DNA from 2 places in the Solibacillus sp. FSL W7-1436 genome. Region 2 is predicted to be linked to the other one. Evidence: riboswitches for the same ligand, from Rfam matches in the RefSeq annotation. Region 2 holds a riboswitch; the other holds the start of a gene.

Region 1 (3,925 bases), 590 kb from region 2:
CTTATAAATAGTATAAGAAGCCGTCCTACCATAATTTCAGGTAGGATGGCTTTTCTTATGTGTTTGTGAAAATTGTAATACCCTACAGACCATATTTTGTATAAAAAAGTTTATACTTATAAAAGAGAAGTGATCGAAATAGGAGAGAATGGATATGAAAACAGTAGTAGTTGTAGGTGGCGGGATTACCGGGCTATGTACGATGCATTATTTAAAAAATAAAATGCATGAGCAAAACGTGGAAGCGCGGTTAATACTGATTGAAAAGAACGAATATTTAGGCGGGAAAATTCATTCCGAAAAGGATAAAGGCTTTATTATGGAAACGGGGGCTGACTCAATTGTAGCTCGCCATCCGGAGGTATTGAAGCTCGTAAAAGAACTTGATTTTGAATCAGAGCTTGTCTATAACGAAACAGGCATTTCTTACATTCATACGAATAATGAGCTGCATGCAATCCCGGCAGGATCGACATTCGGTATTCCGATGAGTGTGGAATCGCTCATGTCGAGTACATTAATTTCTGAAGAAGGAAAGAAGAGAGCACTTCAAGATTTAGAAATCCCGAATACTAGATTTACAAAAGAAAGCTCGATCGGTACGTTTTTGGAATACTTTTTAGGAGAAGAAATTGTCCGCAAGCAAATTGCCCCTGTATTGGCTGGTGTTTATTCAGGCGATTTATATCAATTAAGTCTGGCATCCACTTTGCCTTATTTAGTGGACTATAAGAACGACTACGGATCGATTATTAAAGGGTTCGAGGCACATCGTGAGCAATTCGAAAAAGCTGCGAACAAGAAATTTATTTCTTTCCGTTCGGGGTTATCGGCACTGATCGATCGTTTAGAAGAACAGCTGCCGGAAGTTGAATTCATGAAAAAGACAGTGACAAAGCAAATCAATAAATTAGGCGAGCAATATGAAGTCGTGCTGGAAGATGAAACAATTTTAGCGGATGTTGTTGTACTGGCGGTCCCGAATGAAACGGTACGCCAAGTCATACAGAATGAAGCGCTGGAAGACCAGCTGAAAAAGTTTACAACGGCATCCGCTTTAACGATGTATGTGGGCTTTGATGTACCGGACAATATTTTACCGGCAGATGGGACAGGATTTATCGTTTCGCATAATAGTGATTTAGTTTGCAATGCGTCTACATGGACGAGCCGTAAATGGAAACATACGTCTGCAGAAGGCAATTTACTCGTTCGCCTGTTTTATAAAAATATTAATCCGCATTATGAAGAGTTGGCAGCCATGTCTGATGAAGAATTGACGAAAGTCGCATTGGAAGATATCCGTCTCAGCCTGGGTATTGAAGCGGAACCGACAGTCGTCAATGTAACAAAGTGGATTGACCAAATGCCCCGTTATGATTTGGCGCATAATGAAGCATTATCGGAAGTTATACAGCAACTGGGAACAGATTACCCGAATGTTCTTTTGGCAGGATGTGCCTATTTCGGTGTAGGAATCGGTGCCTGTATTTCAAACGGCAAAAAAACGGCTGAACAGATTATTAGTCGAATTATGTAAAGAAATACTTCATTCAGCTAAAGGGTATTGACGGAACTATTAGATAACGTTATGATTCATTTAATTATTTTAAAAATTCATATTATTTTCTTATCAAGAGAAGTCGAGGGACTGGCCCGATGAAACTTCAGCAACCAACGTTAAGTCAGGTGCTAAATCCAGTGGCGGATGCCAGAAGATGAGAAGGGATTAAGTTGATAACTATTATGCCTTCTTTTATTTAATGAAAGAAGGCTTTTTTATATCGTTAATATACTGAAAATACTGTAAATGATGGAGTGAGGGCAATGGGTTTACTTGAAGAATTACAAACACGGGTTTTAACAGCAGACGGGGCAATCGGAACACTTCTTTATTCATATGGATTGGATTATTGTCATGAAGAGATGAATATTGCACGTCCTGATATTATAGAGAAAATTCATGGTGAATATATTGCGGCAGGTGCAGATATTATTCAGACAAATACATATGGAGCAAACCGGATTAAGCTTGCGCGTTATGGCTATGAAAATCGTGTGAAGGAATTTAACGAAGCTGCTTTAAAAATTGCAAAGCGTGCTGCTTCCCTGGATGGGCAATATGTTCTGGCGACGATCGGTGGTATTCGCGGAATCCGAAAAAGTGATGCGACATTAGACGAAATTTTAACTGCATTCCAAGAGCAGGCCGAAGTATTACTAGCTGGTAACCCGGATGGATTTTTACTGGAAACGTATTACGATTTTGAAGAATTATCGCACTGTGTCCATCTACTACGTTCAATGACTGATTTACCGATCATTGCCCAGGTGACGATGCAGGAACCGGGCGTCCTTCAAAATTTAATGTCTCTGAACGAAGCACTTCAGGATTTGGAAAGATTAGGTGCGGACATTGTGGGGAGCAACTGTCGCTTAGGTCCTTTCCATACGATTCAGGCATTTGAAGGAGTCAATTTACCGGATAAGGCTTTTTTATCGGCTTACCCGAATGCGTCATTATTGGATATTGAAGATGGCCGTGTTGTCTATGAATCGGAAACCGACTATTTCGCACGAGCAGCCGTTGAACTTGTAAACCAGGGAGTCCGTTTAATTGGCGGTTGCTGCGGAACGACCCCGAAGCATATTGCGGCTGTAAAAAAACGTTTGGCGAATATGCAGCCGATCGAAACGAAAGAAGCGAAACATGGGCAAACACAATTTGTCCGTATTCCGGAGCCTCGTAAACAAGAGCCGCTCCATGAAAAGGCTAAACGTGAACGTTCTGTTATTGTGGAACTTGATACACCGCGTCATCTGGAAATTGACGGATTTGTCGAAGGGGCTAAACAACTGGCAAAAGCGGGCGCCGATGTCATTATGATGGCTGATAACTCACTTGCTTCGCCGCGAATCAGTAATATCGCGATGGCTGCTATTTTAAAAGAGCATGGAATTCGTTCATTGCCGCATTTAACTTGCCGTGACCGCAATTTAATCGGGCTTCAGTCACATTTAATGGGACTTGATGCGCTGGAACTCCATGATATTCTTGTCATCACAGGGGACCCGACAAAAGTGGGGGATTTCCCGGGAGCGACGAGTGTGTATGATGTTTCGTCAATGGAGCTTATTTCTCTTATTAAACAGCTAAATAAAGGCGGTTCTTTTACAGGGAAATCGCTGCGCAAACAGGCGAATTTCTCGGTAGCCGCTGCCTTTAATCCGAATGTCCGCGTGCTGGACCGTGCAGTTGCCCGTTTAGAGAAGAAAATCGAGCATGGTGCAGATTACTTTATTTCACAGCCGGTTTATACGAAAGAAAAAATTATCGAAATCTATGAAGCGACAAAGCATTTGGAAACACCGATCTATATCGGGATTATGCCGCTTACTTCTTCACGCAGCGCGGAATTTTTACATCATGAAGTACCGGGCATTAAATTGTCCGATGAAGTACTTGCGCGTATGGCTGCCTGCGGGGATGACAAGGAAGCATCGACAGCAGAAGGAATCGCGATTGCGAAAGAGCTGCTCGATACTGCATGCAAATACTTTAACGGTATTTACTTAATTACACCGTTTTTACGCTATGATATGACGCTGGAATTAATGGACTATGTAAAACAATATGATGTGGAAAGTAAAGGAGTTCAGTCGAATGTATAATCACCCGATTCATGAGCAATTACAAAAAAGAATACTTATCATCGATGGTGCCATGGGGACGATGCTTCAGGCAGAAAACCTAACATATGAAGATTTTGGCGGAGAGGACTTGGACGGTTGTAATGAAAACCTGGTACTGACGAGACCTGATGTTTTGGGCAAAATTCACCGTGAATATTTAGCTGCCGGCGCAGATATTATTTGTACAAATACGTTTGGCGGAACACCTCTTGTTCTAGATGAATATGACTTA
Region 2 (3,925 bases):
ACCGATAATGCCGGCCATTGCTGTATATCCTACTAAAGCGACAGCTGTAACCGTAATACCTGAAATTAATGCTGGTAAGCTTTCCGGAATCAGCACTTTCCAAATAATAGTAGAAGTTTTCGCTCCCATTGATCGGGCCGCTTCAATGACACCTTTATCAATTTCTCTCAATGCTATTAATACCATGCGCGCATAAAACGGTGCTGCACCGATTATTAGCGCAGGCAATGCTGCATTTGCGCCACGGATTGTTCCAAGTAAAAACTTTGTGAACGGAATCAATAAAATGATCAGGACGATAAATGGAATCGACCGGAAAATATTTACGAATGATCCTGTTAAAAAGTGGACAATTTTATTTGCCCATAATTGATTGTCGCTCGTTAAAAATAAGACAATCCCAATCAGAAGTCCGAGTATAAATGTGATGACTGTCGCAACAGCCGTCATATAAATTGTTTCATATGTTGCTTCGAGCATTTTACCCCAGTCGACGTTCGGAAATAATTGATTAAACATGCTCAATCACCTCCGTTTGAATTTCCTGTTTCGCTAAAAAGCTTAATGCTTCCGCGACTGCTTTCGGTTCGCCATTGATATGAATAAACAATGTACCGAATGAACCGCCCGTTGTATTCGAGATTTTACCATGGACAATATTTACAACTACGTCAAATTGCTTGATCATTTGCGAGATGACAGGCTGTTCTGTCGTTGCCCCGGCAAATATTAATTTGGCGATTTTGCCTCCTGGATAGTTGGCAAAAATTTGTTCTAGTGATGCTTGTGTTTCCTGCGTTTCACCAGAAGCCTGTGATACGAAGTTTTTCGTAATTGGTGCTTGAGGATGCTGGAACACTTGCAATACATCACCTTGCTCCACAACTTTTCCGGCTTCCATTACCGCTACTCTGTTACAGATTTTGCGGATAACATGCATTTCATGTGTAATGAGTACAATTGTAAGACCGATGTTTTTATTAATATCGAGCAGTAATTCCAAAATGGAATCCGTTGTTTCCGGATCAAGCGCTGAAGTCGCTTCATCACATAAAAGCACTTCCGGGTTGTTTGCCAACGCTCTTGCAATGCCCACACGCTGCTTTTGACCGCCGGACAGCTGTGAAGGATATGCTTTCCCTCTTCCTTTTAAACCAACGAGCTCAATCAGCTCTTCTACTCGCTTTTCACGGTCAGCTTTTGAAACACCTGCAATTTCAAGTGGGAATGCGATATTTTCTTCGACTGTACGGGACCAGAGCAGATTGAAATGCTGGAAAATCATACTTATTTTTTGACGCGCTTCTCGTAATTTTGCCCCGGAAGCTTTTGCAATATCCTGGCCGCCTACAATGACAGACCCTGTTGTTGGCTTTTCCAAACCGTTCAGCAGGCGGATCATTGTACTTTTACCGGCACCACTGTAGCCGATAATACCGTATATTTCTCCTTTGTTAATCGATAAGCTTACATTATCAACTGCCGTAAGTTTACCGTTTTTCGTGTTATACACTTTAGTAATATTTTGTATATCAATCATCGGTTGTACTCCTTCTAAATCGAAATAACCTGCTTGCTATTTCAAAATCATGTTCTTTTTCATCCAAAACCTCCGTTGAATGAAAAAAACCTTTCTACCATGACAAGTAGAAAGGTTTCACATACATTTATACGGTAAACCGTTCTCTCATCTTTCAAAGTTTAAACTTTGTGTGAATTGGCACCTTTGCGTAAACGCTGGTTGCCGGGCTTCATAGGGCACTTCCCTCCACCTCTCTTTATAAGAGTAACGTTATTAAGTTTTATTATTATGAATGTTACTTTATCACGACAAAGTGAATACGTCAATTACTTTTTTAATATTTCATACAAAAACGGTACGGATTTAAACGCATAAATTTTATCCGTTAGTTCCCCGTTGTCTGAAACGATTAAACAAGGTACACTTTCAATTTTCAACTCATATGGCAAATCCCCTAAATAATTGATATTTGCCATACCAAGTGGTAAATCTGGGAGTAATTTCTCAATTACATCCAACATTTTTTCCGACACTTCACATGTGCCGCACATAGGCGTATATAAGAAAAAAGCTGTCTGATCATGCTGTTGTACGTTCTGTTCCCACTGCTGTTTCGTCCATTGTTCCATTATACTGTCATCCTTCTTTTACTAAAAATTTTGCCTGTAGTAAAATATCCCTTAAGATTTTAGTAGGTGTTTTTTCTACTTCCACATATTCATGAGGTATGATTAGCTGTGTCGCTTCGGGATATGCACGGTTCATCAGTTTACGTAACTTTTCACCGTTTTTATCTGCATCAAACATCGTGATAATTTCATCTTGCTCATAGTCTTCCAATAAATCAATCAAATTGACTTCGCTTATTGTGCCATTTGTACATATGATCGTCACGTCCTCAGCTAATATCGGAAGTAATCTCATTTTATCGGCACGACCTTCAACAACGATGCATTTTCCCATCCATACACGCTTCCTTTCATCCGTCACCTTTATATATAGAATAACAAAAAAACACTAAAACCTTTAATTAGAAGGCTTTAGTGTTTCATATTATTGTTCGATTAATGCAGTGTAAGCATCTGCGTCTAATAATTCTTCAACTTCAGCTTCACTAGTTAACTCAACAGTAACCATCCATGCATTGCCGTATGGAGATTCGTTTACGTATTCTGGATTGTCCAATAATTCTTCGTTGATTGCTACAACTTTACCAGAAAGTGGTGCATATAGTTCAGAAACTGTTTTAACAGATTCTACACTACCGAAAGGCTGATCCTTTGAAATTTCATCGCCTACTTCAGGTAATTCTACGAATACGATATCGCCCAGTTCAGATTGTGCGAAATCCGTAATACCGATTGTCGCTTTACCGTCTTCAATTTTAACCCATTCATGCTCTTTTGAATAACGTAACTCTTTTGGTGTGCTCATTCGAAAACCTCCATAATATATGTAGTACAATCAAGTTCATTTTGCCATATTTCGTTCGGAAATACAATGTGAATAACTGTTTATTTCCAAGTTTCTAAGAAGTCAGACTCCTTAAATCCTAAAGTTAATTTTTTTCCATCTGTAACGAGCGGTCGCTTAATTAACATACCATCCGATGCTAATAGCTCCAATTGCTCATCTTCGGACATTGTCGGCAGTTTATCTTTCAGGCCTAATTCACGATATTTCATGCCCGAAGTATTAAAGAATTTCTTCAAAGGCACTCCGCTTGCTTCGTAAATTGCTTTAAGTTCCTCTTTAGATGGTGTCTGCTCAACAATATGAATATTTTCATAGTCCACACCTTGCTCGTCTAGCCATTTTTGCGCTTTTTTACAAGTTGTACATTTCGGATATTGGATGAATTTTACTGTCATGTAAGTACTCCTTTTTGCCCTGGATTTCCCTATATTGTAACGGAAATAGAAGGACAAATCAAAAATGTGTTCGCATGACCGGACATTTAATGGATATGGTTTTTATTAGAAGATGTGTGAAGATATTAGAACATAGTGAACTGATATTAGAAGAATGGCTTCACTTATTTGAAAATTCCGGTGACATATTAGAAGATAGTGTATTTATATTAGAAGTTTCCCGATATATTAGAACTTTTAAGATCTTATTAGAACATTTCCTGTTTTATTAGAAAATTCATAGAAAAACCGGGTGCACGGCCATGCACCCGATTACAATCAAATTATTAAACTACATATTTTTCTGCTTCGATCAGTTTCGCTGCAGCTTCACGTTTTTTCGGAATTAAGTTGTAAGGGTTGTTGCGCGTTAATTTACGTAATGCCGATAAAATCATACGTGCATCGTCACCTTCAACTGAAGCGATTAATGTTTCTTTCGCTTCTTTTTCGATCTCTGCGAATGCTTCCTGACAGAAAATTTGAGTATAAA

Evidence for each region. A riboswitch is a leader RNA that binds a small molecule or an ion and turns the genes downstream of it on or off. The one in region 2 is predicted to bind S-adenosylmethionine.
Region 1: it holds a riboswitch for S-adenosylmethionine, as region 2 does, so the genes downstream of both, MKX73_RS05130 (bifunctional homocysteine S-methyltransferase/methylenetetrahydrofolate reductase) here and MKX73_RS02225 (methionine ABC transporter ATP-binding protein) in region 2, are expected to answer to the same signal.

What each region holds. Positions count from the first base shown of each region.
Region 1 covers NZ_JBBOWV010000001.1:1,026,402-1,030,326, reverse strand. The annotation lists gene MKX73_RS05140 (chemotaxis protein) at 1-11, shown strand, start outside; gene hemG (protoporphyrinogen oxidase) at 155-1,540, shown strand; SAM riboswitch class I at 1,628-1,725, shown strand; gene MKX73_RS05130 (bifunctional homocysteine S-methyltransferase/methylenetetrahydrofolate reductase) at 1,828-3,672, shown strand; gene metH (methionine synthase) at 3,665-3,925, shown strand, end outside.
Region 2 covers NZ_JBBOWV010000001.1:431,429-435,353, forward strand. The annotation lists gene MKX73_RS02220 (methionine ABC transporter permease) at 1-519, opposite strand, end outside; gene MKX73_RS02225 (methionine ABC transporter ATP-binding protein) at 512-1,540, opposite strand; SAM riboswitch class I at 1,685-1,787, opposite strand; gene MKX73_RS02230 (thioredoxin family protein) at 1,849-2,151, opposite strand; gene MKX73_RS02235 (toprim domain-containing protein) at 2,159-2,485, opposite strand; gene gcvH (glycine cleavage system protein GcvH) at 2,576-2,956, opposite strand; gene MKX73_RS02245 (arsenate reductase family protein) at 3,037-3,393, opposite strand; gene MKX73_RS02250 (acyl-CoA dehydrogenase family protein) at 3,720-3,925, opposite strand, start outside.